One region of the Arthrobacter sp. K4-10C genome, then DNA from elsewhere that is predicted to be linked to it. Evidence: riboswitches for the same ligand, from Rfam matches in the RefSeq annotation. Region 1 holds a riboswitch; each other region holds the start of a gene.
What was found. A riboswitch is a leader RNA that binds a small molecule or an ion and turns the genes downstream of it on or off. The one in region 1 is predicted to bind cyclic di-AMP.

Region 1 (9,877 bases):
TCTGCTCAACCGTGGCCACCGTGGCCCCGGCGATCATTTTCCGCAGACCTGCGGCCGAGGCGCTGTGTTCCGTATCCGTGTTGGTGCACAGGTGAAGGGTTTCAAGGACCTGCATCTGTGGCTTGTTGAGCCGTTCGAGCGCCCGCTGGACGCTGACCCGGGAACTTGCGCGGGCAGCGAGGGCGGAGAAATCGGGAACAGCGGGGGAGACCAGGTCCGGCCGCGCGGCGAACAGCGCACGCAGCGAGTCGTCGCTGCGTGACTCCAGGTCCTTGCTGAGCGCGCGTATGAGGGACATCAGTCCAACGTTACCGCCGGTCCGGCTTTCCTGCCCGGCGCCGCCCGGCAACGCTGTCCAGGACAAGGAACAGCATGAGCAGGAACGCCGCCGGCAGCCCGTACAGCGCGGAGTAGGTAACCCAGGCCGGCGCCACCGAGTCAGCGAAAGCGAGCGCCATCACTGCTCCCACTGCTGCCAGGGAGAGCACGGCAATGACTGCGGCCGCGATCATAACGGGCCGGCGGTAGCGCGAGGGTGTCATGGACGTAACGCTACAGCCCCGGGGCGGCGGGAGTGAACGCTGTTACCTGGGGCCCCGGAAGCCCGTTGAAAGCGGGAATAGGGTACTCGGCAGGATAACCTTGGAGGAACAGACCAACACGGTTTGAAGCTGCCATACCTTGAACCCGCACAACATTGCGGATGCGGTGGCGGCTGGCCGTGTCTCATGACAGCAGAACGAAGAAGGTTGATTACGTGCCTACCGGCAAGGTCAAGTGGTATGACAAGGACAAGGGCTTCGGGTTTCTCGCGGGCGAGGACGGCCAGGAAGTTTTCCTGCCAAAATCGTCTCTGCCAGAGGGCGTGACGGAGCTCAAGGCCGGCACCCGGGTGGAGTTCGGCGTGGCCGACGGCCGCAAGGGCGCCCAGGCACTGGGCCTGCGGGTGCTGGACAAGACGCCCTCCATTGCCAAGGCGAAGCGGCCCGCCGCCAGGGACCTCGCCCCGCTGGTGCAGGACCTGGTGAGTGTGCTGGACAACCTGTCCGGCACGCTGTCCAAAGGCAAGTACCCGGAAGGCAACAAGGGCAAGGCCATCGCTGCTGCCCTGCGTAAGGTTGCCGACGAGCTGGACGTTTAGGCACCGATGAGTCCGGAAGCTGAACAGCCGGAGACGCAGGTGCAGGACCCGAGGGGTGCCCCACCGGCTCAGGCAGCAGGGACCTCCCCGGTCCCTGCCGCAGCCAAGAACACGGCCAAGCGCCGGGCAGGGGTGCCGGTGTGGCGTACGGGAAAGCCGGACGCCTTCCTGGCCGCCGCCGTCGAAACGGCCCGCACCGCGCTGGAGGGCATCACCGCGCCCTCGGACATCGGGCGGCACCTCGCAGCCAAGAGCGAGGGCGACCGCCTGGTCACGCACCTGTTCGAATCGAAGCTTGCCGGCTACATGGGCTGGCAGTGGTATGCGGTGGTGACTCGCAACTCCCGTTCAAAGGTGGTCACCGTCAGCGAACTGGGTTTGCTGCCTTCCGAGGATTCAATCCTTGCCCCGGAGTGGGTGCCCTGGGCTGAGCGGGTCCGGCCGGAGGACGAGCAGCAGCAGGACGAAGCTGCGGAATCTCAAGGCCCGGAATCTCAAGGCCCGGAGCCGGAAGCAACCGAGTGGACTGCGGGCGGGGAATCGGAAGGTACCCCGGCCGCAGCCAGGGATATTGCGGAACCCGATGCTGACGCAGGTATGGCAGGCTCCGACGCCGCCGACGCGGACTACACCGAAGCCGGTCCCGCCGCACCGGCCTCAGCCAGGGACGCCGGAAGAGACTAAGTACACACTTCCCCAACGTGGGACACACGAACGGCGCCGCCCAGGGAAACCCGGGCGGCGCCGTCGTACCTGGCAGAGCGCTACTTGCGCAGCTCGCCCACCACGTAATCGATGCTGGCCAGCAGCGCGGAGACGTCTGCGGGCTCGATGGCCACAAACGTGGCAATGCGGAGCTGGTTGCGGCCAAGCTTCCGGTAGGGCTCGGTGTCCACGATGCCGTTGGCCCGCAAGACCTTGGCGACGACGGCGGCGTCCACCGATTCGTCGAAGTCGATGGTGGCGATCACGTTGGAACGCTCATCCGGGTTGGCAACAAAGGGGGCGGCGAACTCGGCGGACTCGGCCCAGTTGTAGATGCGGCCTGCCGAGTCTGCCGTCCTGGCTGCCGCAAAATCCAGCCCGCCGTTCGAGTTCAGCCACTGCACCTGGGCGTCCAGGGTCACCAGCGTGGACAGGGAGGGGGTGTTGTACGTCTGGTTCAGCCGCGAGTTATCGATGGCGGTCTGCAGGTCCAGGAAGTCGGGAATCCAGCGGTCGCTTGCCTTGATCCGTGCGGCGCGTTCCAGTGCAGCGGGGGAAAACAGGCCAAGCCACAGGCCGCCGTCGGAGGCGAAGTTCTTCTGCGGGGCAAAGTAGTAGACATCGCTCTGGGCCACATCCACATCCAGGCCGCCGGCCGCCGAGGTGGCGTCCACCAGCACCAGTGCGCCCTCGTCTGCACCCGCCACCCGCTTGACCGGAGCGGACACGCCCGTGGACGTTTCGTTCTGGGGCCAGGCGTACACGTCGACGCCGGTTTCTGCCTCAGCGGCCGGGCGGGTGCCGGGCTCGGACTTGATGATCGACGAAGCGTCCAGGAAGGGTGCCTTGTTGGTGGCTGCCGCAAACTTGGAGCCGAACTCGCCGAAGGACAAATGCTGGGCTTTTTTCTCCACCAGGCCGAAGCTGGCAACGTCCCAGAATGCCGTGGAACCGCCCACGCCCAGGACAACCTCGTACCCTTCCGGGGCGCGGAAGAACTGGCTCAGGCCCTCCCGGACAGAGCCAACGAGGTTCTTGACCGGGGCCTGGCGGTGGGAAGTGCCGAGGATGTCCTTCGATGCGGCGGACAGCGCATCAATCTGCTCCTGGCGGACCTTGGAAGGTCCGGCGCCGAACCGCCCGTCCTTGGGGAGGAGATCGGCAGGAATAGTGATGCTGGGTTCGCTCACAGGGGCTCCAATTTCGGCGTGGACGCAGCTTTGGTCCGGGCGGGTGGATGGTCAAAGGCACGCAGTCGGCAATGACTGCATCGAAGGCCTTTCCCATTCTGCCTGAACAGCTGTTTCGGCGGGAACCGGGACCGTCATAGTCCGACCACTGAGACGCACTCCGGGGGCGCTTCCAACTATTCGGACTAAGTCAAAATAGGCTAAGCTAGCCAACGGACTACGTCGCGGTGAACAGCGATACGGTGGGACAACGCAAGGTACTGCGCTCGAGGAGCTGAGCTGGATGACGGATCTGATCGACACTACGGAGATGTACCTTCGGACCATTCTGGAACTGGAAGAAGAGAACATCGTTGCCCTGCGGGCCCGTATTGCAGAACGCCTGCGCCACTCGGGTCCCACGGTTTCCCAGACCATTGGCCGGATGGAGCGCGACGGGCTGGTTGTGGTGTCCGGCGACCGCCACCTAGAGCTCACCGAGATTGGACGCAAGCGCGCCACCGAAGTCATGCGCAAGCACCGCCTTGCCGAGCGGCTCCTGGCGGACGTCATTGGGCTTGACTGGGCCTACGTCCACGACGAAGCCTGCCGGTGGGAGCACGTCATGAGCGAGCGGGTGGAACGGCGTATCTACGAACTGCTGGACCATCCCACCGAGTCGCCATACGGAAACCCGATTCCTGGCCTCGCCGCACTGGGTGGACAACCGCGCCTGGCCGCAACGGATTCGGCCATGAGCCTCCTCGAAGCGATGAAGTCCTACAAACCCGCTTCCGCGGTGACGGTGAGCAGGCTGGCCGAGCCCATCCAGGTGGAGCCTGAGCTCCTGGCCCAGCTCGACGAGGGAGGCATCCGCCCCGGCGCCGCGCTCTCGCTGGAACGGGTGGGGGACTACATCTCGGTCCGGGTGCCCGGTATCGAAGGGGCCCTTGAGCTTCCGCCGGAGGTCGCCGCGCACGTCTTTGTGTCCGTCCGCTAAACTGCGGCGCTACCCCACGTGACGCTAATTACGCAAGATAACGGAATTGTTACTTTGGGGATTAAGCCCCTATAGTTGAACCAAGCGTTGATACATAAGCGTTACCTGATCCGGAGCCGAGCTCTGCCAGCGGATCAGGAGCACGAGTCATAACTGGCAGAGGCGGGGGAACCACAAGCGGCAGCGGGGGACTGCCTTGGGGTGAAGTCCGTCAGCAGCAAGCCTCTTCCAGCGAAGGAATCCCTCGGGGATATCTCTGTGCCGAAAGCTTGCTTACGGCGGACCGGGTCTTTGAACTCTCTGACCCGAATCCGACAGCTAACTTCGCAGGCTTTCCAGAGAGGAATCCTTCTTGTCCATGCAGACCTCCAGGGGGCGCCGCCGCGCGGCGGGCCCCGCTTCGGCACCGCGTGTCGTCGAAGTCATCCACACGGAGCGCCCCCGCGATCTCCACCGTGATGCGCGCCGCCGTCGGGGTCCGTTCCGGCAGGTCACGGAGTTCGCCTCAGCCAGCGGCATTGGCCAAAAAGCCGGCATTGCACTCGCCGCCACCGGCCTGGTACTCACGGTGACAGTTCCGGCCACCAGCCCCGTCATGGCCACCGATGGCTCCGGCATAGCGCCCGTTGCAGCTTCGGCAACAGCCCCGCAGCCCGCAATTTCGGCTGAGGCCGGAGCGCAGATCGACTTCAGCCGCTCGGCCGTCGTGACGCAGGCCGATCCGGACGGCAAGCTCAAGCAGCTCCTGAGTGCCCAGTCCGCCGGCGCCGTCTCCCGCGCAGCATCCGCGGGAAGCCTGGGTGCCCCGCTGGCCACCCTGGTCACCGCATCACCCTTTGGCTACCGCGTCAGCCCGATCACGGGCGGATCCGGCGACTTCCACCGCGGGCAGGACTACGTTGCCCAGTGCGGCACCTCAGTGCTCGCCGCCGCCACGGGTACCGTGACCTTTGTCGGCTGGCACCAGTATGGTGGCGGGAACCGCGTGGTGATTGACCACGGAAACGGCCTGGAGACCACCTACAACCACCTGTCGTCCTTCAATGTGACAGAGGGCCAGACGGTCTCCCGCGGCGACGTTGTGGCGCTCAGCGGAACCACCGGCGCCTCCACTGGCTGCCACCTGCACTTTGAAGTGCAGGTCAACGGCGAAGTTGTCGATCCTACCGGCTGGCTGTAGTCAAATGATGGTCCACTCTCAAATCGCTGTGACCAGCCGTGACCTGAATGTGACATTCAAGCTAAACTGCTGTACCGTCTAACTCGCGTCAACTTTTCCGAAGTTGACGCTCTTGTGCGGATTGCCTAACTCTGCCACCGCTCAAGGTCCGTTCGCATTTCATCGTCTGGCAGGGGCGGGGGAACCAATTTTGGCCTTCTTCATGAAGGCCTTGGGGTTAAGTCGCAAAGCTTCCTGGAAGCGGCGCGGCCGGGTGACTCCCATCCGAATCCGACAGCTCACCTCGCAGGCATTGGGAGAGGCTACCTTCGTGTCATCACGCCATAATTCTGCGCGCCACCGTGCGCAACCGGTTCGTACCAACCCTCTGGACGCAGTGTCCAAGGCTGTGAGTGCCAACGCCGGGACAGTTGGTCGCCAGGCTGCAGTGGTTGCAGCTGCTTCCGGACTTGTCCTCGCTATGGGCCTGCCGGCCGGCGCTGCGGACACCACCGCTGGTGTCTCGGCTTCCACCGAGTCCGGTTCTGCGCAGACTGCCCTTGCCGTCACCGCAGCACCCACCGCCACCGTTTCCTTCGAGCGCCCGGTTGTCACCACCGTTGCCGCTCCCGTCGTCCAGCGGGTGACGGTCCAGTCCACCTCCGAAGACGATGAGCCGGCCACCGCCTCCACGGCAGCGGAAAAGGTTGTGGCCACCGCCGCTTCAGCGGCAACTTCCGGTCTCGCCGCCATCGCCTACACCGGCATTGGCAGCCCGTACGTCTGGGGCGGCACCAGCCCCACCACCGGCTGGGACTGCTCCGGTTTCACGCAGTGGGTCTACGCCCAGGCCGGCATCAGCATCCCCCGCGTGAACGCGTGGACCGCCATGACCCCCACTTCCACCCCCCAGCCGGGTGACCTGGTCATGCAGAACGGTGGTGCGCACGTCGGCATCTACGTCGGCAACGGCATGATGATCAGCGCCCTCAACCCCTCCCAGGGCACGCTGCTGCACTCTGTGGCCGCCACCGGAACCTCCTCCTTCTACACCCTCGCAGGCAAATAGTTCTTGGGGCTTCGGCCCCAGGAACTATTTCTTTGCCCCCACTTTTCGCCAATTCGCCAATCCCCGTTCGGGACGCGCCGGCATACCCCCAAGATGCCGGCGCGTCCAAAACTCTCGGGCCGCCCACAGGCCCCGAGGACATCGAAAGAGAGAACTGATGACTACTCGTGCTACCGCACGGCACCGTGCCGAGGTCACCAAAACCAGCTCAATCGCCATCATCGCCAAGGCTGTGGGCGACAACGCCGGCGGCGTAGGCCGCCAGGCGGCCGTGATCGCCGCCGCCTCCGGCCTGGTCCTGACCAGCGGCATCGCCGCCAATGCTGCTGACGCCAACATCCAGCGCGACTCCGCTCCGGCGTCGGCCCTGGAAGTTGAATCGGCGATCGAGGCCCCGATCTCCGCGGCGTCCACCATCTCCATCGCCTACGAAAAGCCTGCCGTCACCACCACGCCGGCTCCCGTTGTCGAGGAAGAGCCCGCGGTCGAGGTCCAGGAAGCCGCACCGGCTCCCGCAGCCAAGACCGCCGCAGCTCCGAAGGTCACCTCCACGGTTTCGACTGCCGCCGCCCCGGCGGCACCCGCTGCTTCCGCCAGCGGCAAGGGTGCAGCCATCCTGTCCGCCGCGTACGCCCAGCTGGGTGTCATGCAGGACTGCACCATGCTGGTCACCAACTCCCTGGCCGCCGTTGGCATCAACTTCCACGACTGGCCTGCAGGCTACCTGTCCCTGGGCCGCACCGTGAGCGCCGCCGAGGCCCAGCCCGGCGACCTGATCTACTACGCCGACGGCGGTGCGGGCATGGCCCACATTGCTGTCTACGCCGGCAACGGCCAGGCAGTACACGGCGGCTACAACGGCAACCAGACTGTTGTCTTCAGCGCGAACGTCGGTTCCGGCCCGGTCTTCATCCGCGTCAGCTAGCCACCAGCATCATCGGCAGGGTTCCCGGCCGGTCGCGATGCAGTAAGGACCCCTGCCCACAAGGCAGGGGTCCTCGCTCTTTAAGGGCTCAGGTCTTAACATCTCGGTCCGTTCCACGGGGCTGTGGGGACCCCGCCCTCGGGCAGCCCGCGTGGGCTGCAGCAGGAGATCCCTGCTGTGCGCAGCAGAGGCTAATGGCCGGGCGATTAGCTGATCGTGCACTTCTTTGTTTACTCTTGTGGTGTCGATCCATAGCCCGGACATGCCGAGGGCAGCCGGCCCTCGTGCCCCTGACGGGTGCGGCCGTGAAGAGGTACGTGCATGCGCACTCTCGTTCTGAATGCTGGATATGAACCGCTGGCGGTTGTGACTTTCCGCCGGGCGCTGGTGCTTGTGCTGACGGGCAAGGCGAGCGTGGTGGCCGAAGGGGACGATCCTGTCGTGGGGCCGCAGGAGATACTGGGCCGCCCCTCGGTGATCCTCCTGAACCGCTACATCCGCCCCCGGTACAACAAGGCCACGGCTGTCAGCCGACGGGGTGTGCTGAGGCGCGACGGGCACAAGTGCGCATATTGCGGCAAGGCCGCGCACACGATCGACCACGTGCACCCAAAATCACGTGGCGGAGCGGACTCCTGGGAAAACCTGGTGGCAGCCTGCCTCCGCTGCAACAACGCCAAGGGTGACCACACTCCTGCGGAAATGGGCTGGAAGCTGCGGTTCGTGCCGGAACCTCCGCACGGCACCATCTGGCAGATCAAGGAGCTGGAGAAGCCCACCCCCGCGTGGGATCCCTTCCTGCTGCCCGAGCGCGCTGCCTGACCCGCGGTTCGCCGCTGTTGGGCCGCCAGGGCAATGCGGGTGGCTAGGCTGGAACAGTGGAAGTTCAACCTCCGATTTTCGATGCCCTGATCCTCGCCGGGGGCAGGTCCTCACGGCTGGGCGGCGTGCCGAAGCAGCACCTGGTCTTTCACGGTGCCACCCTGCTGCAGCGCTCCCTGGATGCCGCCTCCGGTGCCCGGCGGGTGGCGGTGGTGGGCCCTGACCCGGGACCCCTGCCAAAGGGTGTGCTGTCCTGCCGCGAGGAGCCCGCGTTCGCAGGTCCCGCCGCAGCCATCGCCGCGGGGTTGGCCGTCCTGGCTCGGGATGTGGAGGGGGCGGAGTACACGCTGGTGCTCGCATGTGACATGCCGCTGGTGGCGGACGCCGTCGCCAGGCTCTTCCCGGTGCTGGCGGCGAAGCAGGCCTCGGGGCAGGACGGCCAGCCCGATGCGGTCATGGCCAATACTGACGACGGTACAGCCCGCGGCAGGGCCCAGCCGTTGGCGGCGTTTTATCGCACAGACGGGTTAACAAAAGCCGTACAGGACCTTGCCGCAACGGGAGCGTTAATCAACGGCTCTGTCCGGTCGCTCCTTGCTAGTCTGGACGTGCAGCTTGTCACCGTCCCCGCCGGGTCCACAGCCGATGTGGACACCTGGGACGATGCCGCCGCTCTAGGGGTTGCCGCCGGCAGCCAGATCAAGGACCAGGGCCGGCGCAGCCGCAGTTGATTTGGGAGGCAGTTCATGAAGAGCCAGGATGAAACGCTGGAGGAATGGTGCAGGTCCCTGCTCCAGGCCTATGAACTCGAAGACGTCCAGGTGGACGTCAATGCCATTCTCTCGCTCGCCGGAGTGGCTGCCCATTCCGTGGTGCGTCCGGCCGCGCCGCTGACAACTTTCATTGCGGGTTATGCCGCCGGCCTCGCGTCCGGCGCTGGCCGGGCAACAGATTCCGCCTCCATGGACTCGGCACTCGCCGTGGCCCGTTCCCTGGCAGCCGACTACGATGCTGAAGCCGCCGGGACCCCCGGGGAATGACCGAGGACACCCCGTCAGAAGCGAGCCGACAAGAAGGGCAGGAAGCACACCATCACCTGGCCCATACCTGGCAGGAGGCCAGGCAGGCGGCCTTTGACTCAGCTACACCCATTCCTTCCGGGCCGGTGGCGCTTGAGCTTGCGCTTGGACGCACCCTGGACCAGGACATCGTGGCGCTGCAGGACATGCCGCACTATGCGTCTTCCGCCATGGACGGGTGGGTAGTCAACGGCAGCGGGCCCTGGGTTCCTGCCGAACCCGGAACCAGGCTGGCGCCGCACCAGGCGAGCCCCATCGTGACCGGCGGCCTCATCCCGCCAGGAGGCAAGGCCATCCTGCGAAGTGAGAGCGCTGTGCTGGGCAAGGACGACGACGGGTTGCCCATCCTGACCATTGGGGGCAACGCCCGGCCCGGGGAGCCGCGGACCGGCCAGCACATCCGGAAGGCGGGGGAGGAAGCCATGGAGGGCGACGTCCTGGTCAAGTCCGGGGTGCAGCTGAACCCTGCGCATCTTGCCCTTGCCGCCCTGGCCGGGCATGACGAACTGCGTGTCCGGGGCAAACCCCTGGTGCGGCTCCTGCTGACTGGCTCGGAGGTGGTGGCGCAGGGGCTTCCGGCTCCCGGCAAGGTGCGTGACACCTTTGGCCCCCAGCTTCCGGCAGTCGTAACGATGCTGGGCGGTATCGCCGGCGGGCAGCAGAAGATTGGTGACTCGTATGCGGAATGGCTCGCCGCCCTGGAAGACGTGGTCCCGGAGGTACCGGGCGCGCCGGACCTGCCTGCCGACGTCGTTATCACCACGGGAGGGACCGGCCGCTCCGGCACGGACCATCTGCGCAGGGCCGT
Region 2 (9,877 bases), on a different contig from region 1:
GCCTCGGGCGGGGATGTGGTTCAGGCCCTCGTGTCCGTCAGCTCTCCCGGCATTGATCTGCGGCTGCATCCGCACTCCGGTCCAGGAGCCATCGCCGACGGGCTTGAGGTCCGGCCGTTGAAGCACCGGGTGGAGACTTACGGCTACCGGCTCACGGAACCTGATGGCCGGACGCTGCTGCCGGACCGACTGGCGGGTGCGGGAATCGCAGGGCCCGACGTCGGCCTGCTGCAACGCGAAGGCACCCTGGCCGGCGTCCGCCTGGACGAGGTGAGCATCCCGCGGCCGGGCCAGAAATTCGCCTTCGTGATGGACACAGCAATGTGTGCGGGCGCGGACGAACTGGCCGACGGCGTCGATCTGCTTGTTGCCGAGTCGACCTTCAGCGACGACGACGCGGGGCTGGCACGCCAGTACCGCCACCTCACCGCCGGGCAGGCCGGGGAACTGGCTGGCCGGGGCGGCGCCGGCACCCTCGTGCTGACGCACTTCTCGTCACGCTATGGCGACGACGTAACGCCCCTCGCCGGGCAGGCAGCCGCACGTGCCGGGAAGGCAACGGTGCTGGCTGCCTCCGACCTGCAGCGCATTGGTTTTCCGCAGCGGCGGCGGTGGCCTGTTACCACCGTCCCTGCAGGCGAGCAGGCGCAGCGATGAGGTTATTGCCAAAGTTGGGCGGGAGGTTCAGAGTGAAATTCCGGGGGCAGGGCCCTTACAAGCCACGCCGCCCCATCTGCTGTGGAGGTCACTAATGAGCGCAACTTCAGAAGAAGTGTATGACGTAACTCCCGAAGGCAAGGAACCTGAACTCAAGCGGGTCCTGGGCCCCAAACTCCTCCTGCTGTTCATCGTGGGGGACATCCTTGGCGCCGGCGTCTACGCGGTGACCGGCACCATGGCCGGGACGGTGGGAGGCATCGTCTGGCTGCCGTTCCTGCTCGCGTTCGTGGTGGCAACGCTGACCGCGTTCTCCTACCTTGAGCTGGTCACGCAGTATCCCCAGGCCGCCGGTGCCGCCTTGTATACGCACAAGGCATTCGGTATTCACTTCGTCACGTTCCTGGTGGCCTTCGCAGTGGTCTGCTCCGGCATTACCAGCGCTTCAACCTCGGCCAACGTCCTGGCGCAAAACTTTTTTGGCGGGTTGGAAGTCAACGGCGTCATGGGCGATCCCGGACGGGGCGTCATCACCGCCGTGGCGCTCGCATTCATGCTCATCCTCGCAGCCATCAACCTCCGCGGTGTGGGGGAGAGCGTCAAGTTCAATGTGGTGCTCACCGTGGTGGAGATGGTGGCGCTGTGCATCGTGATCGGTGTGGGGTTTTTCGTCATGGCCCAAGGCACGGGCAACCCCGGCGAAATTTTCGTCTTCAATGACTACCAGGACAAGGGCATGTTCCTCGCCGTTACGGCCGCAACGTCCATCGCGTTCTTCGCCATGGTGGGTTTTGAGGACTCCGTGAACATGGTGGAGGAAACCCGGAATCCGGAGCGGATCTTCCCCCGGACAATGCTGACCGGCCTGGGCATCGCGGTGCTCCTGTACATGCTGGTGGCGGTATCCGTGGTCAGTGTGCTCACACCCACCGAGCTGGAAGGAATCCGGGAGGCCGAGGGTGCGGCGCTCCTTGAAGTGGTGCACAAAGGCTCCCCGGACTTCCCCATTGACAGGGTTTTCCCGTTCCTGGCAGTCTTCGCTGTCGCCAATACTGCGCTGATCAACATGCTCATGGCCAGCCGGCTCATTTACGGCATGGCCCGCCAGCACGTCCTGCCGCGTCCGCTGGGCAAAGTCCTGCCGGTCCGCCGCACCCCCTGGGCAGGCATTGCCTTCTCCACCATCCTGGCCCTGGGGCTCATCCTCTACGTGACCAGCGATCCCGAGAGCAACATTGTGGCCAACCTGTCCGGCACCACGGCGTTCCTGCTGCTGTGCGTTTTCACCGTGGTCAACGTGGCCTGCCTGGTGCTGCGGCGGAAGCGGGACCCCAACCGCAAGGTATTCTTCACCTCGCCCGGTCCACTGCCCCTGGTGGCGGCCATCCTGTGCGGCTTCCTTGCCGGACCATGGGTGGGACGGAACGAGATCCAGTACCAGATAGCCGGCGGGCTGATGGCCCTCGGGGTGGTCCTGTGGCTGGTCACCTGGCTGATCAACCGGCGCACCAATGAGAAGGATAGGGTAAACACATGACTGCCGCTGCAGAATCGACGGTAACTTTCGACAGCCGGTTCGCAAGGGAACTGGCAGAAATGGCCGTTCCCTGGCGGGCGGAGGAAGCACCGGAACCTCAGCTCCTGGTCCTCAACGAGGCGCTGGCGGAGGAGCTCGGACTCGACGCCGGCTACCTGCGCAGCCCAGAGGGCGTACGCCTCCTCCTGGGCAACCATGTGCCGGAGGGTGCGGCGCCGGTGGCCCAGGCGTATGCCGGGCACCAGTTCGGGGGCTACTCACCCCTGCTCGGTGACGGGCGCGCCCTTCTTCTCGGCGAGATCGTGGACACCAGGGGCCACCTGCGGGACATCCACCTCAAAGGCTCCGGCCGCACGCCCTTTGCGCGGGCAGGCGACGGACGCGCCGTCGTCGGACCAATGCTCCGGGAGTACCTGGTCAGCGAGGCAATGCACGCGCTGGGCATTCCCAGCACCCGGTCGCTCGCTGTCGTGGGCACCGGACGGCCGGTGCGCAGGGATGACATGCTGCCAGGAGCAGTTTTGGCCCGCGTGGCCAGCAGCCACTTGCGGGTGGGAAGTTTCCAGTATGCAAGGGCCACGGACAACCTGGAACTCCTGCGCCGCCTGGCCGACCATGCCATCAGCCGGCATTATCCCGCTGCGGCCGAGGCCGAGAATCCCTATTTGGCGCTCTTCGGGGCAGTGGTGTCCGCGCAGGCATCCCTGGTGGCGCAATGGATGCTGGTGGGCTTCGTCCACGGCGTCATGAATACGGACAACATGACCATCTCCGGCGAGACCATCGACTACGGGCCGTGCGCTTTCATGGACGCGTTCAACCCGGCCGCCGTCTACAGCTCCATCGATGTGGGCGGACGGTACGCCTACGCAAACCAGCCGGTCATCGCCGAATGGAACCTGGCCCGGCTCGCCGAGGCGATCCTCCCGCTCATCAACGAGGACCAGGAACAGGCCGTTCCCCCCGCTGTGGAGGCACTGGGCGAATTCCGCAGGCAGTACAGTGACGCCTGGTTCACCGGAATGAAAACCAAGCTGGGCCTCCCGCACAGCGAGCCCGGAAGTGCCCAGGCCGAAGCCGCATCCGAACTGGTGGACGGGGTGGTTGCTATTCTGAAGGACGGCCCCGTGGACTATACCCAGTTCTTCCGCAACCTTGGTAAGGCAGCGCGAGGCAACGTCCGCCCCGTGCGCGGCATGGTCCTGGACCTCGCCGCATTCGATGCCTGGGCTGAACGCTGGCAGTCCCTGAATCCCGACGCTGACCGGATGGACCGGGTGAACCCGCTGTACATTCCGCGAAACCACCTCGTGGAAGAGGCGCTCGCCGCCGCCACCGGCGGGGACCTGGACCCGTTCACCCGGCTCCTTGAAGCCGTAAGTGCCCCCTATGACGAGCGCCCCGGACTGGAGCGCTACACCGAAGGCGCGCCTGAAGACTTCGGCGAGTACATGACGTTCTGCGGGACCTAGCCCGGGCGGGCCGGCAGGGCAGGGTACGCAACGCGCATCAACGGACAAGGGCGGCAACCGGGTTAATCCCGGCTGCCGCCCTTGTCTGCGCTGCTTCAGTTGTACGCGGTGACTACGCCACGCGGACGAAGGAAGCGCCGCTGAGCCAGCTGAGGGAGTGGACCTCGGTCTTGAAGCCGTCAACGCCACCGCTGACAACCTGGCCGTTACCGGCGAAGACTCCCACGTGGCCGGCGGTGATCACCAGGTCACCGGGGGCCGGGGTGCCCACCACGGAGCCGTACTGGTAGAACTGGCCGGGAGCCAGGTCACCGACGGACTTGCCAACGGACCGGAGGGCCTTCTCCACCATCGCGGTGCAGTCCTGCTGGACACCAAGCTGGCCGTACGCGGAGGCCAGGATGGCTGCGCCCGTGCCGGTGCCGGCAGCGGCGGGGGCCGGGGCGGGAGCCGGGGCCGGAGCAGCTGCGGTGGACGCGTAGGACAGGTTCATGCCGGTGTTCGCCGGAGCGGCAGCAGCCTGGACCGGAGCGGCAGCAGGTGCTGCGTGGCCCGCACCCGGAATGGTGATCTGGTCACCCGGGTAGATGATGGTGGAGATGTCCAGGCCATTTGCGGCCAGGACATCGTTCAGGCTGACGCCGTGGGCCGCCGAGATGGCACCCAGGGTATCGCCGGAAACGACGGTGTGTACGTTAGCTGCGGCAGCGGCCGGGGCAGCGACTGCAGCAGCAGGTGCGCTGTGGGCCTGGACGTTAGTTGTTTCGGTGGTGTCCGGGCCGGTCACGCCTGCGTGGGCGGGGGCTCCAACACCGAACGCAATGCCGGATGCAGCGGCAACTGCGAGCACCGGTCGGCCGAGCGTCCGGGCCTGGGACTTGGCGGAAGCAGCCAAGCCCTGGAGCGCGATTGAGCGGGCCGGAGTCGCGCGGTGACGGGCGGTAGGGAAATTTTTTGACACGTTAGATCGCCTCTCCCATGCCTGCGGGGTGAGCTGTCGGGTTCGGGTTGGAGATACCCGGCCGAGAGCAACCCCCAAACTGACGGAGGCACTATCGACTTAACCCCAAGGCCGCGATGGCCGTGGAAACTTGGTTCCCCCGTCCCTGCCAGCTGGAAAGCGGTTGAATCCCGGGTCAGTGGCAGGGCTCGGCATACTGATGGGAATGTCCCGTCTGGGAGGGACACCAGAAGACCATAACCCGCCCTCAGCGGCATTGTCACGTTTAGGTAACATGCGAGGTGCCTCTATCGTATTAAGCAAACATCTTGATGTTTCCTTTACACACCGCTGACCTCACGAGATGTATTTGTGCGGGCGCGTCGTGTATTTAATGTCACAAAGTCATAAAGGCCGGGCCCATCCGCGGCTGCATGGCCTGAAAAGGGGCGCGAAAGAGGGCGGGCGCTACCCCATGTGGCGCCGCGCTGGCAAGCGCGTCATCTGGCCCTGAGCGCGTGCCCTAGCCGACCGGATGCCCCAGGTGGCAGGTTGTTTCGCCCCGATCCACGTCGTGCCCCTGGATGCACGTCACAGACGGAGCGTTAGGGGTGTCATGGGCCAGGAAGAACAGGCTGCTTGAACCGTGGCTGATGGCGTCGTCCTCCCGCTGCAGCCAGCTGCGGCGGCGGTACCCGGATTGGACCTTGGACGATGCGGCTGCCGGCTCGTCGGACTGATGCCGGTTTCCAAACATTTTTCGAACCACTGCGACCGCGACCTTCCCAACAGATGTCCACTGCCTCGCAGTGGAATGCGGTGAATCAATCGTAGACCCGCCAGTGCCCGCGCGCCCCCGGTTTCCGGTGCATAACGATGTGCCGCCGCCAACCCTCAACCCCTCGTTGAAACCGGTAGGCTTCGGAGCTATGCGCCTGTTTGGAAGCACGATAAAGCATCCGGTGCTGGGAGGGCTGCTTGCACTGGCTTTGGCCGGTTCGGCCGCGCTGCTTCCGGCTGCCGCGACCGAGGCCCCGCCGGAAGGCTACCCCTCCTGGGAGGACGTGCAGAAGGCGCAGCAGTCTGAAGCCGGGAAGGCGGCCGAGATCGAGAAGATCGACCACCTGCTGGCTGGCCTGCAATCCCAGTCCGAGTTGCTGGGCGCTGCGGCCGTGTCATCCGCTGCCGATTACGCCGCCGCGGACGCCGCCGTGCAGTCAGCCACAGCCCGGGTGGATGCCCTGGCCGGGCAGGCGGCCCAGGCCAATGCCGAGCTGAGGCGGCACCAGCAGGCAATCGGCGCGCTGGCAGCCCAGTCATACAAGACCGGCGGTACCACTATGGGCTTCTTTGTGGCCCTGGACGCCCTGGAGAACAACAGCATCCACGGGCTCAACGTCATTGAGGTGGTTGGTGGCAAGGCCGCGGACCTTGTCAGCAAGGCAGACGCCGCCGGCAAAAGCACCGCCGCACTGGCGGAGCAGGAAAAGGCCGCCAGGGCAGAACGTGAGCGCCTGTCCGGAGCGGCAAGAACCAAGCTGGATGCTGCCCGTTCCGCCCAGGCGGCGATGGTGCGCCAGGTAGCGGAAGAGCAGCGGCACAGCGGAGAGCTGACCGCGCAGCTTGCGTCCTTGAAGGGCACGACGGCGGCGCTGGAGTGGGAGTACCGGCAAGGCCAGGCGGCCCTGGCCGCCTACGAGACCGCGCAGGAGGCCAAGCGCGCCGCCGCGGAGGAGCAGGCGCGCCGCCAGGCGGATGAAGCAGCAAAGGCGGCACTCGCAGCAGCGCAGAATCCTCCGGCACCCGCGAATCCGGCACCTGCAGCGCCCCCCGCCAACCCGGCGCCTGCAAACCCCGTCCCCGCGGCCCCCGCACCCGTGGTCCCCAGCCCGCCGCCCGTCGTCGTGCCGTCCGTTCCCGGCGGTGCCGTCAACGACCCCGCCGCGGCTAAGGGGTATGCCTCCGGACGCCTCGGTGCCTACGGCTGGGGCCAGGACCAGTTCCTGTGCCTCGCCCAGCTCTGGACCAAGGAATCCAACTGGCTCACCACCGCCACCAACCCTTACTCCGGTGCCTACGGAATACCCCAGGCACTGCCGCCCGGCAAGCTGGGGAGCGCCGGCAGCGACTGGCTTACCAGCTACCGCACCCAGATCGAGTGGGGCCTGGGCTACATCCGGGACCGCTACCGTACGCCCTGCGCGGCCTGGGACCATTCCGTAGCCAGGAACTGGTATTGAGCCCGCGCTAGGCTTTCCCCATGCCAGATTTTGAGCGGTTCCGGGTCCTGCTTGAGGAGGAGCGGAAGCGGAAGGTGGCACTGCTGCCGGCCCTTCGCGCTGACATCGCCTCGGCCAGTTCGGCACGCCTGGACTCGAATGTCGACGACGAACACGATCCGGAAGGCGCCACCATCGCCTTCGAACTCTCCCAGGCGTCGGCACTCCTAAAGCAGAGTGCGGCGGGCCTGGACCAGGTGGAAGCCGCCCTCGCCCGTATCCGCGAGGGAACTTACGGTACCTGCGCCGTCTGCGGCGAAGCCATTGCTGAAGGCCGGCTGGAAGCCCGCCCGTGGACCGCGTTCTGCATCAACCATGCATCGGCGGGCAGGCAGTGACGACCGGTCCGGACATTGTTGCGGCGGCGGCGGAATTTATCGACCGGACCCTGCAAAACGAGGGTGCCTGGTACCGGGCGGACGACGTCGGAAGCAGGCTGGGCGGCGCCCTTGCCTCGTACGGTTCCTCCGTGGGCGCCGTCCGGGGTACCGTCCGCGACGCGCTGCGGAAGTTCAAGGCGCTGGACCATGACGCGGTGCTCATGCTGGCCTCCGCCCTCTGGGGCCAGCCCGGGCCCGGCGTCAGGCCGGTCTACGAACGGCGGCTGGCCGCCGTGGTGCTGCTCCAGTCCAGGACCGGACTGCTGCGGCACTCGGACCTGACCCGGATTGAGGGTTTCCTTCGCTCCGCCCACACGGCCGAACTTGTTGACCCCCTCGTGGCCGATGTGGTGGCCCCCATGCTGGCCGGGCTGCCGCAGCGGGACCGGCAACGCGCGGACGTGGTGCTGGCCCGGTGGACCAAGGACCAGCACAACAGCCTGCGCCATGCTGCGGCGCTGCTTCAGCGGGCGCAAAATTCGGACGCCGCGACCGGGCGTGACGCCTCTCGAGAAGGAGACACCCATGAACGATCCCTATGACCTGCAGCGGTTCGTGTCTGCACAGGACAGCGGCGGGACCTACGACCAGGCCCTTTCCGAGCTGCAGCTGGGCAGCAAGCGGGGGCACTGGATGTGGTTCATTTTTCCCCAGGTCGCCGGGCTGGGACAAAGTGCCACCTCGCGCAAATACGCCATCCGTTCACTGGCGGAAGCCCGGGAATACCTGGATCATGAGGTGCTGGGCCCCCGCCTGCTGGAGTGCGCACAGGCCCTGGCAAACCACACCGGGCGCTCCCCGGAGGACATCCTGGGCGGCATCGACGCCCGCAAGCTGCAGTCGTCCATGACGCTGTTCCTCCGCGCCGCGCCCGGCGAAACGGTGTTCAAGACTGTCCTGGCACAGTTTTTCGACGGCGAGCCGGACGAAGCCACTGACGCGCTGCTGGCCGGACAGGACCAGGCCTGACGCCTACGGCGTGGGGCTGCCGCCGTTGACGTTCAGCGTCTCACCCACCACGAAGCTGGACTCGGGAGAGGCCAGGAACACGTAGGCCGGTGCGAGTTCTGCAGGCTGGCCGGCGCGGCCCAGGGGAGTGGACTGCCCGAACTCCGGCAGGTCCTCCTTCGGCTGGCCGCTGCTGACCTGCAGCGGTGTCCAGATGGGTCCCGGCGCCACCGCATTCACGCGGATTCCCTTGGGTGCGAGCTGCTGGGCCAGGCCCTTGGTGAAGTTGTTGATGCTCGCTTTTGTGGTGGCGTAGTCCACCAGGGTTGGCGACGGATTGTAGGCCTGTACGGATGTGGTGTTGATGATGGTGGAACCAGCGGGCATATGCGGAAGGGCGGCCTTGGTCAGCCAGAACATCGCGTAGACGTTCGTTTTCAGTGTGTGGTCGAACTGCTCGTCCGTGATGTCTGTGAGCTCCTCCTGGGCAACCTGCTTTCCGGCGTTGTTGACCAGGATGTCCACGCCGCCCAGGACTGCCACGGCCGTGTCCACCACGTCCCGGCACATTGAAGGGTCCTTGAGGTCGCCGGGGACTTTCACGGCTTTCCGGCCTGCGGCCTCGATGATGCCTGCGATGCGGGCAGCATCCTCTTCCTCCTGCGGCAGGTAGGACAGGACGACGTCGGCCCCCTCCCTGGCGAAGGCGATGGCCGCCGCCGCGCCGATCCCGGAGTCCGCCCCGGTGACGATTGCTTTCCGGCCCTCCAGCCGTCCGGTGCCGCGGTACGTTTCCTCACCGAGGTCCGCCTTGGGCGTCAGCTCCGCGTCCAGCCCCGGCTCGGGCTGGTGCTGCTTGGGCGGGGAGATCTGCTCATAGGCGGTAACCGGGTTCCGGAAGGTGTACTGGTCTGTCATGGTGGTCCTCCATGTGCTGAGTGGACAGGGGCAGGTACTTCGCCCAGGCAAGCCGCTGCAGGGCGCCTGCCTAAAAGCTAAGCATGCTTACGGTTCCTAGCCTAGGCAATCGGGAATGGCCTGCCAAGCGGTGCTGACTGTTCAGGCAGTCCTGCTCCGGAAAAGTCAGTCCCGCCTGACTTCAACCAGCCGCACCTCTGCCAGCCGGCCGTCGTCGACCCTTGCCGTCATGTATGTGCAGGCGGGCTGGCGCCGGCGGTCCGTGGGCGAACCCGGGTTCAGCAGCCGCAGGCCACCGGGTGAGGTGGTGTTCCAGGGGATGTGGCTGTGCCCGAAAACCAGGACGTCCGCCTCCGGGTAGAGGGCCTCGCACCGCAGTTCCCGGCCCTTGGCCTGCCCGGTTTCGTGCACCATGGCGAACCGGACGCCGTCCAGCATGACGTGGGCTGTTTCAGGAAGGCGGGCGCGCAAGTCCGGGCCGTCGTTGTTTCCGTACACGCCTATCAGCGAGCGGCTGCGTTCTTCGAACCCGTCCAGGACATCCGCTGCCACCCAGTCGCCGGCATGGAAGACAACGTCCGCCTCTTCGACCGCGGCCCACACCAGGGCGGGTAGGTCCTTGGCCCGCTTTGGGATGTGGGTATCGGCAACCAGGACAAGATTCAGCGGCATATCGAAATCCTCCCACGCGGGGCCTGTTCCGGCTCCCGGGAGAGTCGTAATCTGGGGGCTGGGAGGTGATTGCC
Region 3 (9,877 bases), on a different contig from region 1:
ACCTCGCTGGCCCTGGCCAATCCCCGCACCGACTTGCTGGTGGTGGACTCGCCGGACCGGCACAGCGCGGACGACGGCGACTGGTTGCCGCGGCTGCGGCAGCTGGCGTCCGACGGCGGGCGGCCGCTCGCCGTCGTGGCTACCGTCAGCGCCCTCCCGCAGGCATGGACCGGCCCAACAGCTGTGATCGGGAACGCCGGGCAGCAGGACCGCAATGGGGATGGGGGCGAAGTGGAGCCGCAGGACGCTGTGGACCAGCCAGACCACCAGGACACCGAACGTGAAACAGAGGTTGCCAAGTGACCGTACTGCGGCTGGCCCGCTCCGAACTCAAACGCATGACCGGTGGCCTGCTGCCCAAGCTGACCATCCTTGCGCTGACCATGGTGCCCCTCTTGTACGGTGCGGTCTACCTGTACGCCAATTGGGATCCGTACGGCAACCTGGACCACCTGGATGCGGCGCTGGTTGTTGAGGACTCAGGTGCCACTGCCAGCGACGGCACCCACTTGGCCGCCGGGAGCAAGGTGGCGGAGAGCCTGGTGGAAGGCAATGTCTTCCACTGGGTGCCGGTGGCCAGCACAGAAGAAGCGGACCGGGGCGTCAGTGACGGTGAGTACGCGTTTGCCCTGAAGATCCCGAAGGACTTTTCCGCGAACCTCGTTTCGCCGGGCAGTTTCGACTCGGCCAGCCAGGCCATGCTGAATGTCACTACCAACGATGCGAACAACTACCTCCTGAGCACCATCGTGGACAAGCTGACCACCTCGGTGCACAGCACGGTGGCCACGGAAGTGGGCGAGGAGACGGCCAACCAGCTGTTGACGGGCTTTGGCACCATCCACACCCGGATGCTCCAGGCTGCGGACGGCGCCGGCAAGCTCGCCGAGGGCGTGGAACAGCTCCGGGATGGCTCGGCCACCCTGCATGAGGGAACCGCCGGGCTCAGTACCGGCGCGGGTGACCTCTATGCGGGGCAGCTGAAGCTGCGGGACGGCGCGAACCAGCTGACCGACGGCGCCGGCCAGCTCAGCAGCGGCCTGTCCGTCCTCAAGGACAGGACCGCGTCGTTGCCCACCGACACCCAGACCCTCGCCTCCGGAGCCGCGCAGGTGGCTGCCGGCAATGCACAGTTGAACGCGAAGTTCCAGGACGTGGCCGGGCAACTGGAAGCCGCCGACCAGGGGCTCCGCACGCGGGTGGTCGAGTCGAATACCAGGCTGATCGCCGCCGGAGTCCTGACCCAGGAGCAGGCGGACAGCATCCTGGCGGACTTCGACGCCGTGGCAGCGTCCAGCCCCGTTGCAGCGGCGAAGGCAAGAATCCAGACGGACGCTGCCCAGGTCCAGCAGCTGGCCGACGGGGCCGAGTCCGTCAGCGTCGGCGCGGCGCAGCTCGCGTCGGGAACCCCGGCACTCAAGGACGCCGTCCAGCAGGCCTCCAGCGGAGCCGACCAGCTGCACACCGGGGCCGCCACACTGGCCACCGGCGAACAAGCAGCACTGGACGGCACCGCCAGCCTGGCCGACGGCGCGCGAAAGCTCGACGCCGGTGCGGGCCAGCTGGCGGCAGGGGCTGCCACTGCCGCTGATGGCTCCCGTACCCTTGCGGACGAGATCGGCAAGGGGGCAGGGCAGGTACCCAACCCCGACGACGCCCAGAAGAGCAACCTGTCCCGGGTCATGGCCGATCCCGTTGCCGTCAGCAACGTCTCGCAGGCGAAAGCAGACTCCTACGGGGCAGGGCTTGCGCCGTTCTTCCTCACCCTGGCGTTGTGGATCGGCATCTTCATGCTGGTGCAGGTCATGCGTCCCATCACGCAGCGGGCCCTCGCATCCAACGCGCCGTCCTGGAAGATCGCGGCAGGCGGCTGGCTTCCATTCCTGGCCGTATCCGCGGTGCAGGCCACCCTCCTCACCCTGGTGGTGAACCTGGCGCTCGGACTGAACCCCGTCCACCCGGTCCTGATGTGGCTTTTCATGCTGGCGGCGGCCATGGCCTTCAGCGCCATCATCCAGGGCGTCGTTGCGCTGCTGGGGTCGCCCGGCAAACTGGTGGTGCTGATCCTGCTGGTGCTCCAGCTGGTGTCCTCCGGCGGCACGTTCCCTTGGCAGACCACTCCGGAGCCCCTCCACCTGGCGCACCAGATCCTGCCGATGGGCTACGTGGTCACGGGCATGCGGCACCTGGTCTACGGCGCCGACCTGTCCATGATCGTCCCCACGGTACTCGGGCTCCTGGGGTACACCCTGCTCGGGGCAGGGATGTCCACGCTGGCCGTCCGCAGGAGTAAGTATTGGACGCTTAAGACGCTCAAACCGGAGATCGCGGTATGACCCCCGGGCCGGCGGCCGCAGCAAAGGGGCTCCGGCCGGCACGGACCACGGCAACCCGGCAGAAGCTCTTTGACGCCTCCATGGAACTCATTGGCGAACGCGGCGCCGCCAACGTCACCGTGGACGAAATCGCCCACGCCGCCGGGGTATCCAAAGGCACCGTCTACTACAACTTCGGCAGCAAGTCCGAACTTATCGCGCAGCTGCTTCGGCACGGCGTCGACATCCTCAAGGCCCGCCTGCTCGGTTCCGCCGCGGAGCCGGCGAAAGATCCGCTGCTGGCCATGGAAGCCATGATCGGGCAGGCCATGGATTTCATGGCCGAGTACCCGTCCTTCGCCCGGCTTTGGGTCAGTGAGAACTGGCGGACGCCGAGCGAATGGCAGGGCACCTTCGCCATTTTGCGCAGTGAGCTGCTGGCTGTTATCGCGCAGGCGGTTGACGGCGTGGCCAAGGCGTATCCGGTGGATGAATCAGTGTCCCGGGGCAGCCTGGAGACCGCAATCTTTGGTGCGTGCTTTGTGGTGGGGCTGGACCGGCAGACGTACAACCCCGAGCGCAGCCGTGACCAAAGCGTTGCGGCAATCATGGCCATCATGCGCGGCTACGTCCTGCAGCGGCCTGCTCCTCAGGGATGATGGTGCACATGCGCCACATGGGGAACAGCGGAAGATTTGCGGTCATCACCGGCATCGTCGCCGCGGGGCTGCTGGTGCTCACGGGAATGACGCTCGCGGAGCCGGTATTCGTCGCGTTCCTTGGCGTCCTGGCCCTTGCCTACCTGTCGGCGATCGGTGAGGTCCTGGCCCGCGGGCGGCGGCTGGTTTTGCTGGCCGCCGGCGCCGGCACCAGCCTCACGGTCGGGTTCGCCCTGGCCTTTCTCAGCACCTGGGAGCTGGCGTTCGACGGCGAGTCGTCGTTCCTGGGCACACCCCTCCCCACGGATGATCCGGACAACTACTTCATGGGTGCCGCAGCATCCGCCGTGGCCACGTTCCTGTTCCTCTTCCTCGGCGCTGCCTGGCCGGCGGGCAGGCGGGCGTCGCCGCCCCGCCGTCCCGTTCCCCATCGGCGGGCTGCCGCAATTTCCAGGCCGGCCGCCAAAGGCACGCCGGCAAAGGGCACAGCAGCCAGGGGCGCTGCGGCGAACGGCACTGCGGCTCAGCGCCGCTCCGGATCACGCGCACCGGCACGCCTGCCCGCACCAGCCAAGCGCCCGTCGTCGTCCTCTTCGCCGGCGCTCAGGCCCGCACCCAAACCTGGTGCCGGTTCCACCCGGCGACGCTGACGCCGCCCTCCAGTGGTGAGCACCGCGGTCGCCACCCCACCCAGGAGCAGCAGCCCGCCAGCCAGCTCGGGAGGTGTCGGCACCTCCCCCAGTGCCAGCCAGGCGGCTGTCATGCCCACGACGGGGACCAGCAAAGTAAACGGCACTACGGCCGACGACGGATGGCTGGCCAGGAGCCGGTTCCAGATGCCGTAGCCCACAAGCGAAGCAAAAACGGCCGTGTAGAGCGCAGTCAGGATAGTGGCTGCCGGCAGACTGGTGAGCGTGGCGAGGACGGTGCCCGGGCCGTCCACGAGCAGTGAAAGCGCGCTGAGGGGCACGGGAACCACCGCCCCGGACCAGACCACCAGGCCGAGTCCCGAGGCCGCCTTCGCTTTCCGGGCAATGACGTTTCCAACAGCCCAGGACAGGGCCGCTGCCAGTACGATCACAAGCGGCAGCAGCGGTGCCACGGCGCTCCTGCCCACCGCCACGACGGCGAGGCCCGCCACGCCCAGGACGACGCCGGCCAGCTGCCGGCGGCTCGGCCGCTCACCCAGGAACCCGGCGGCCAGGAGGACGGTCAGCAGCACCTGGGCCTGCAGCACGAGCGACGCCAGTCCTGCCGGCATCCCCAGGGCCATGGACAGATAGAGGAGGCCGAACTGGCCTGCACTCATGAAGAGCCCGACGCCGATGATTGCCTTCCAGCTGACGTCCGGTTTTCTGATGAAGAAGATCCACGGCAAAACCACCAGGACGAAGCGCATGGCCACGAACAGGAGCGGGGGCACATCGGCACCGCCCGGGTGCAGGCCGATGTCAATCGCCACGAAGTTCAGGCCCCACAGCACGGCCACCAGCACTGCAAGCAGGGAGTCTCGGAGGTTCACGCTCCTACTCTGCCAGAGCCGGGGCTAGTGGGCGCGGGGCACCTTGAACCTCGTGATCCTGGCATCCTGCCCGTCCAGCTCCGCCCACGGCTTCTCCGTCTCGAGCACCGTGAGCGCGCTGGTGGGAAACCGGGTGGCTGCGTCCATATAGGCGTCGTGGTCGGAATCGCGGGAAGCCAGGTGCATGGCCAGGTCCTGCACGCCTGGCAGGTGGGAGATCAGCATGAGCGTGGTCACCGTATCCGGGACGTGGTTGATGACCGAGAGCATCCGAAGGGCCGAGGCGGCGTAGAGCCCGTCCTCCAGCTTCGGAGTGGGTGCCTTGTCCCCCAGTTCGGAACACACCCAGGTGCAGGTCTGCCGCGTGCGCAATGCGCTCGAGCAGAGGATGAAGTCCGGGACGATGTTGTGCTTGAGCAGCCAACGCCCGGCCAGCGGCGCTTCCCGGTGCCCGCGTTCCTCCAGCGGCCGCTCATGATCGGGCACGCCGCCCGGCCAGTCGGCCTTGGCATGGCGCATGATCACAAGCCGTCGAAGATGGTGCTCCCTCATGCCCCAAGCTTAACGAACAAGCGCCCGCCCCCAAGGGGCGGGCGCCTGCCAGGCGGTACGGGTCAGATTGAGTACTCCGGAGCGGCCCAGACCACAACTTCGGGGTGCTCGTAGAACCGGTAGCCCTGGCCACGGACGGTGCGGACCGTGTTGGCCAGGCGGCCCAGCTTGGAGCGGAGGCGGCGGATGTGGACGTCGATGGTGCGCTCGTTAGGCACTTCCTCGGCGTTCCGCCACAGGCCTTCGAGCAGTTCGTCGCGGCCCACGGTGCGGGTGCCGTTCTCCACCAGGTAGTTGAGGAGTTCGAATTCCTTGAACGTCAGGTTGAGCGATTCGCCGTCGAGGTGGACCTCGCGGCGGGCAAGGTCAATGAGCACGCCGGACGGGCGCGGTTCCTGGGGCTGCTGCGGGCGCGGCGTCTCGGTGCGCTGGCGGGAGTTCACGGTGGGGTCGCCGAAGGTGGAACGAACGACGTCGAGCGCGGAACCGGGGGTGCCGGCAGGGGCAACCGCAACGGCTGCGTAGCTCTCAGCACCGGTCACCAGGGACTGGGCGTAAGCGCGGATCTCCTGGGCGAGCTTGGCGATGGAGGTGCCTGCCGCCGCGGCAGTTTCCTCGTCAATGCCCATGTACAGGACGAACCCGCGGGCCACGTTGTCGTTTGCTACGGGGCGGACGGCGTTGGGTCCGGCCACCACAGGCGTGGGTGCAGTGACAGGTGCGGAGTCGGCCGCGGGAACGGCGCGGAGCTGCCCGTAGGAGTTGGGGTTGTAGCCCTGCGGCGCGTAGCCCTGGGCGGGAAAGCTGCTTCCGGAAGAAGGCGAGAGCGACGGGCGGGGGCCAAAGCCGGGACGCAGGCCGGAGGGCTGGCCGGCCTTCGCGGCGTTGCGGACAGAGATGTGGACGTATCCGGATGCAACAGACATGGATTGCTTACCTCAATGTGAATGGCCGCCATCGCGGCTCGAATGCTGGGTTTTCCCGCAATGCGAACTGGGGAGGGGCGCCCGACGCTGGGCTGGGGGGCGAATGCCTAAGAACTTCGAAGGGTGGAGAAGGTCAGGCGTGCATTCGACAACAGCGCATGTCGGCAGCAGCTGATGTGCTGGGCCAATATTCTGCGGCTGCAGGTGCTGTTGAGTTCTTGTTCACATTGGAAGTGTGCAGCGTAACAATGGCAACTTGCAAGTAACAATGGACCGGATCGTCCGAATAGTGAGACGAAATGCTCTATTGTGGCGCAGATCACGATTCTGGAAGAAGCGAAAGAATAACGTTCGTTATCCGTTCTGATGTCTAAAAAGGCCCCTTCTGCCGAACGTTATTCGGCAGGCAAGCACTCAGGATTCCTTTCATTCAACTGAGTGCGAAATGCCAAAATCACTCCCCATGCCGTGGGACTGTGTCCAGCGGCGCGCGGAGCGGGACAAGAAAATCTTGCCGACAGGCCGGTGGGACCGGCTTCCTTGCCCGTCCAGCGTCCTGCGCCGGGGATTCACAGCCTGGTCACAGGAACCCCATGGCCAGGCTATATCCAACGATTGGAGAGTTGCCTCACGGCCACTTCGCACTCCATGACCAACAACCTCCCCCAGCAGCAGAAGGTACCGGCGGCCCGGGCTTGTCCATTCTGCAATCAGTGATTGAGGCTCACGGGACGGGTAACGGTAGCATCACGGCCGGGCCGCACCGCGTTTGCCCTGCAGCTGCCAGTGAGACCGTCGTCACTGCAAGCCGACGCGCCGTGGTCGTGATGTCCGTTACCTAAATGTGACTTAAGCGCCCGGTTCCTGTACCGTCGATTAAGTACGGTTCCCGTTCGGGCCGTGTATCCGGATGACGCCAAACTCTGCCACTTCCCGGATTCCGAATTGATCGAAGGCAGAGGCGGGGGACCCACCGTCCCGGGTATTGACTGCCCTTGGGGTTAAGCCAGCACGTGATTTTTCCGTGTGGCCGGATGCCCTCATCCGAACCCGACAGCTAACTCCGCAGGTGTGAGAGGCGATTCACCATGTTCAAATTCCCGGTAAAACCGCGGCCAAAAAACGGCTCCGACAACGACGCCCAGCGTCCCGAAGGCAGTAAGTTCACCCTGGGCCAACGCGCCGCAGTCCTCGTGGCGTCCGGTGCACTGCTTGTGGGAGTAGGCGCCGCAGGCCAGGCAACGGATGGTTTGATTCCTGCCGCATCAACCTCGAACACTGCGACGGCCGAGTCCGATGCGCAGATGAGCATCGAGAAGAGCGAGATCCGGTCCAACCCGGCCGAGTCCCCTGCTCCCGCTGAAATCAACGTTGTTCCACAGGCCGCCGAACCGGCCCCGGCGCCCGCACCGGAGCCAGCCCCCGCCGCGGAACCTGCTCCGGCACCCGAGCCTGCGCCCGCACCCGAGCTGGCCCCCGTCGTCGCGGTCAACGACCCCGCCGGCGCCCAGGCCTACGCCGCAGGGCAGCTCGGTTCCTACGGCTGGGCGCAGGACCAGATGCAGTGCCTGGTGACGCTGTGGACCAAGGAATCCGACTGGACCACCACGGCCACCAACCCCAGCAGCGGCGCATACGGCATCGTGCAGTCCCTGCCCGCCGAGAAGATGGCGAGCGCCGGTGCGGACTACCTCACCAACTACCGCACGCAGATCAACTGGGGCCTGAACTACATCAAGGAGCGCTACCAGTCCCCCTGTGGCGCGCTGAACTTCCACCTGTCCAACAACTGGTACTGAGCAGCCCTGCTGCCGCTGATTCTCCCCGGCCTTCGCGCATCACAGGCGTGAAAGCCGGGGAGTTTTCCTGTTAAGAGTCCCGTCCCGGGATGTACTGCACGGCCCACCTGTTACCGTCCGGGTCTGCGAAGTAGACGAAGTGGCCCCAGTCCTGCACGTCCACGTCGCTGACGTCCACGCCGTTCTCCTTCAAATGGCGATGCGCGGCCTCAATGTCGTTGACAACCAGCTGGAGGTTGGATCCCGTACCCGGAGGGGCGTCCGTAAGCCCTTCTCCGATGCAGATCGAGCAGGCGGAGCCAGGCGGGGTCAGCTGGACGAATCGGATGGAGTCGGTGGGCCGCTGGTCGAAATCGGCGTTGAAGCCCACCTTGTTGACGTAAAAGTCCTTGGCACGGTCCACATCGGACACAGGGACAAACACAAGTTCAAGTTTCCAGTCCATGGGCACAGGCTACGGGCGGGCCGCCGAATGCGGAAGACTCGCCCGGCCGGTTCAGCCTGCGATGCCGTACAGGCGGTCGCCCGCGTCCCCGAGTCCCGGGACAATGTAGGACTTGCTGTTCAGCTTCTCGTCGATGGAGGCCAGGACGATGGTCACGTTAGCGTCCGAGAGTTCCTCCTCCAGCTTGGCAAGGCCTTCGGGTGCGGCCAACAGGCAGATGCACGTGACGTCCGAGGCGCCGCGCTTGAACAGGAACTTGATGGCTTCCCGCAGGGTTCCGCCAGTGGCTAGCATCGGGTCCAGGACGAAGATCTGCCGGTCGGTGAGATCCTCCGGGAGACGTTCGGCATAGGTGATGATGTCCAGGGTTTCCTCGTCCCGGGCCATGCCCAGGAATCCCACTTCGGCGGTGGGGACCAGCTTGGTCATGCCCTCGAGCATTCCCAGGCCGGCGCGAAGGATGGGGACAACCAGGGGGGTGGGTTTGGTGAACGCGGTACCCACGGTGGTGCTGACCGGAGTCTCGATGGTGACGGGTTCGGTGCGGACCTCGCGGGTTGCCTCGTAGGCCAGGAGGGTCACCAGTTCTTCGGTCAGCTGCCGGAACACCGGAGACGGGGTGTTCTTGTCCCGCAGGACGGTGAGCTTATGGGCGACGAGCGGGTGGTCCACAACGAGAGTTCGCATTCGTCAAAACTATCACCCGGCGTTATCGGTCCCGCGCCCGCCGTGGCCGTCGTGATGCATGGCCTCGGCCACCACGTCGCGCACCACGGGATGCTCGAAATCTGGTGCCGGTCCGGCGTGTTCCTTCCGCCTGGTCAGATGGAACAGCCGGTGGGCAAGGATCACCATCGCCACCCAGGCCAGGCCCAGCAGCCAGCCGGCCATCACATCCGTCAGCCAGTGGTGCCCCAGGAACACCCGGCTCAAGCCCATGGCGATGATAAAGATCACGCCCGCCGTGATGGCCGTGATGCGTACCCAAAGTTTGTAGAACTGGAGGCACAGGATATACAGCAGCACACCGATCACCACCGTGGTGTTCAGGGTGTGGCCGCTGGGGAAGGACGGCGAGGTTTCATAGGGCGGCACTGCCTCCGAATGGTCGGGGCGGGACCGGCCGACCAACCGCTTGCTCAGCGTGGTGGCCGTGGTGGACACGGCGGCGGCGCCGCCAACCAGGATGACGGGCCGCCACGACCTGCTCAGGAACGTCAGCCACGCGGTCAGGATACTCGCGAGGATGGGCATCCCGATTCCGCCGCCAATGTTGGTGAAGCCGGTGACGAAGGCGTCCGTTTCCGGGTTCCGCAAGGACTGGAAATAATCGAGGGCGGGAATGTCCAGGCTTGCCAAGCCTTCCTCATCCACCACGTCCGAATACACTTCGGCGCCCAGCAGTGCCATGGCGAGCACCAGGGCGCCGCCGATGATCATGGTCAGCCAGAGGGCGGCATAGGGTTTGAACCACTTGTCCACGCGGTCTCGGACGGTGCTCATTCTGCCTCCCAGCAAGTTGCGTCACGGGCCCTGGGTATCCTTCGAAACTATCATTGAGCCATGGTCTCCGCTGGGAAACACGACACGTGGATGGGTCTCGCCCTCGCAGAGGCCCGCCGCGCCCTGGACACCGCGGACGTGCCGATTGGCGCCGTG

Region 2: it holds a riboswitch for cyclic di-AMP, as region 1 does, so the genes downstream of both, AC5RUU_RS09180 (LysM peptidoglycan-binding domain-containing protein) here and AC5RUU_RS17330 (C40 family peptidase) in region 1, are expected to answer to the same signal.
Region 3: it holds a riboswitch for cyclic di-AMP, as region 1 does, so the genes downstream of both, AC5RUU_RS07415 (aggregation-promoting factor C-terminal-like domain-containing protein) here and AC5RUU_RS17330 (C40 family peptidase) in region 1, are expected to answer to the same signal.

The regions. Positions count from the first base shown of each region.
Region 1 covers NZ_JBNHFI010000013.1:23,765-33,641, forward strand. The annotation lists gene AC5RUU_RS17295 (helicase-associated domain-containing protein) at 1-298, opposite strand, end outside; gene AC5RUU_RS17300 (hypothetical protein) at 309-542, opposite strand; gene AC5RUU_RS17305 (cold-shock protein) at 758-1,141, shown strand; gene AC5RUU_RS17310 (DUF3027 domain-containing protein) at 1,148-1,825, shown strand; gene serC (phosphoserine transaminase) at 1,906-3,036, opposite strand; gene AC5RUU_RS17320 (iron-dependent transcriptional repressor DtxR) at 3,320-4,015, shown strand; cyclic di-AMP (ydaO/yuaA leader) riboswitch at 4,145-4,363, shown strand; gene AC5RUU_RS17325 (M23 family metallopeptidase) at 4,374-5,195, shown strand; cyclic di-AMP (ydaO/yuaA leader) riboswitch at 5,324-5,501, shown strand; gene AC5RUU_RS17330 (C40 family peptidase) at 5,572-6,243, shown strand; gene AC5RUU_RS17335 (NlpC/P60 family protein) at 6,401-7,168, shown strand; gene AC5RUU_RS17340 (HNH endonuclease) at 7,490-7,990, shown strand; gene mobA (molybdenum cofactor guanylyltransferase) at 8,047-8,721, shown strand; gene AC5RUU_RS17350 (DUF6457 domain-containing protein) at 8,737-9,030, shown strand; gene AC5RUU_RS17355 (molybdopterin molybdotransferase MoeA) at 9,027-9,877, shown strand, end outside.
Region 2 covers NZ_JBNHFI010000005.1:298,984-308,860, reverse strand. The annotation lists gene AC5RUU_RS09195 (ribonuclease Z) at 1-657, shown strand, start outside; gene AC5RUU_RS09190 (APC family permease) at 752-2,194, shown strand; gene AC5RUU_RS09185 (protein adenylyltransferase SelO) at 2,191-3,666, shown strand; gene AC5RUU_RS09180 (LysM peptidoglycan-binding domain-containing protein) at 3,779-4,627, opposite strand; cyclic di-AMP (ydaO/yuaA leader) riboswitch at 4,631-4,799, opposite strand; gene AC5RUU_RS09175 (hypothetical protein) at 5,130-5,363, opposite strand; gene AC5RUU_RS09170 (aggregation-promoting factor C-terminal-like domain-containing protein) at 5,536-6,846, shown strand; gene AC5RUU_RS09165 (TraR/DksA family transcriptional regulator) at 6,867-7,223, shown strand; gene AC5RUU_RS09160 (DNA alkylation repair protein) at 7,220-7,807, shown strand; gene AC5RUU_RS09155 (DUF1810 domain-containing protein) at 7,791-8,234, shown strand; gene AC5RUU_RS09150 (glucose 1-dehydrogenase) at 8,238-9,131, opposite strand; gene AC5RUU_RS09145 (metallophosphoesterase family protein) at 9,297-9,803, opposite strand.
Region 3 covers NZ_JBNHFI010000004.1:260,149-270,025, reverse strand. The annotation lists gene AC5RUU_RS07445 (ABC transporter ATP-binding protein) at 1-303, shown strand, start outside; gene AC5RUU_RS07440 (YhgE/Pip family protein) at 300-2,336, shown strand; gene AC5RUU_RS07435 (TetR/AcrR family transcriptional regulator) at 2,333-2,974, shown strand; gene AC5RUU_RS07430 (EamA family transporter) at 3,498-4,496, opposite strand; gene AC5RUU_RS07425 (SixA phosphatase family protein) at 4,521-5,048, opposite strand; gene AC5RUU_RS07420 (winged helix-turn-helix domain-containing protein) at 5,111-5,974, opposite strand; cyclic di-AMP (ydaO/yuaA leader) riboswitch at 6,903-7,057, shown strand; gene AC5RUU_RS07415 (aggregation-promoting factor C-terminal-like domain-containing protein) at 7,063-7,773, shown strand; gene AC5RUU_RS07410 (glyoxalase superfamily protein) at 7,844-8,218, opposite strand; gene upp (uracil phosphoribosyltransferase) at 8,270-8,905, opposite strand; gene AC5RUU_RS07400 (phosphatase PAP2 family protein) at 8,918-9,721, opposite strand; gene AC5RUU_RS07395 (nucleoside deaminase) at 9,782-9,877, shown strand, end outside.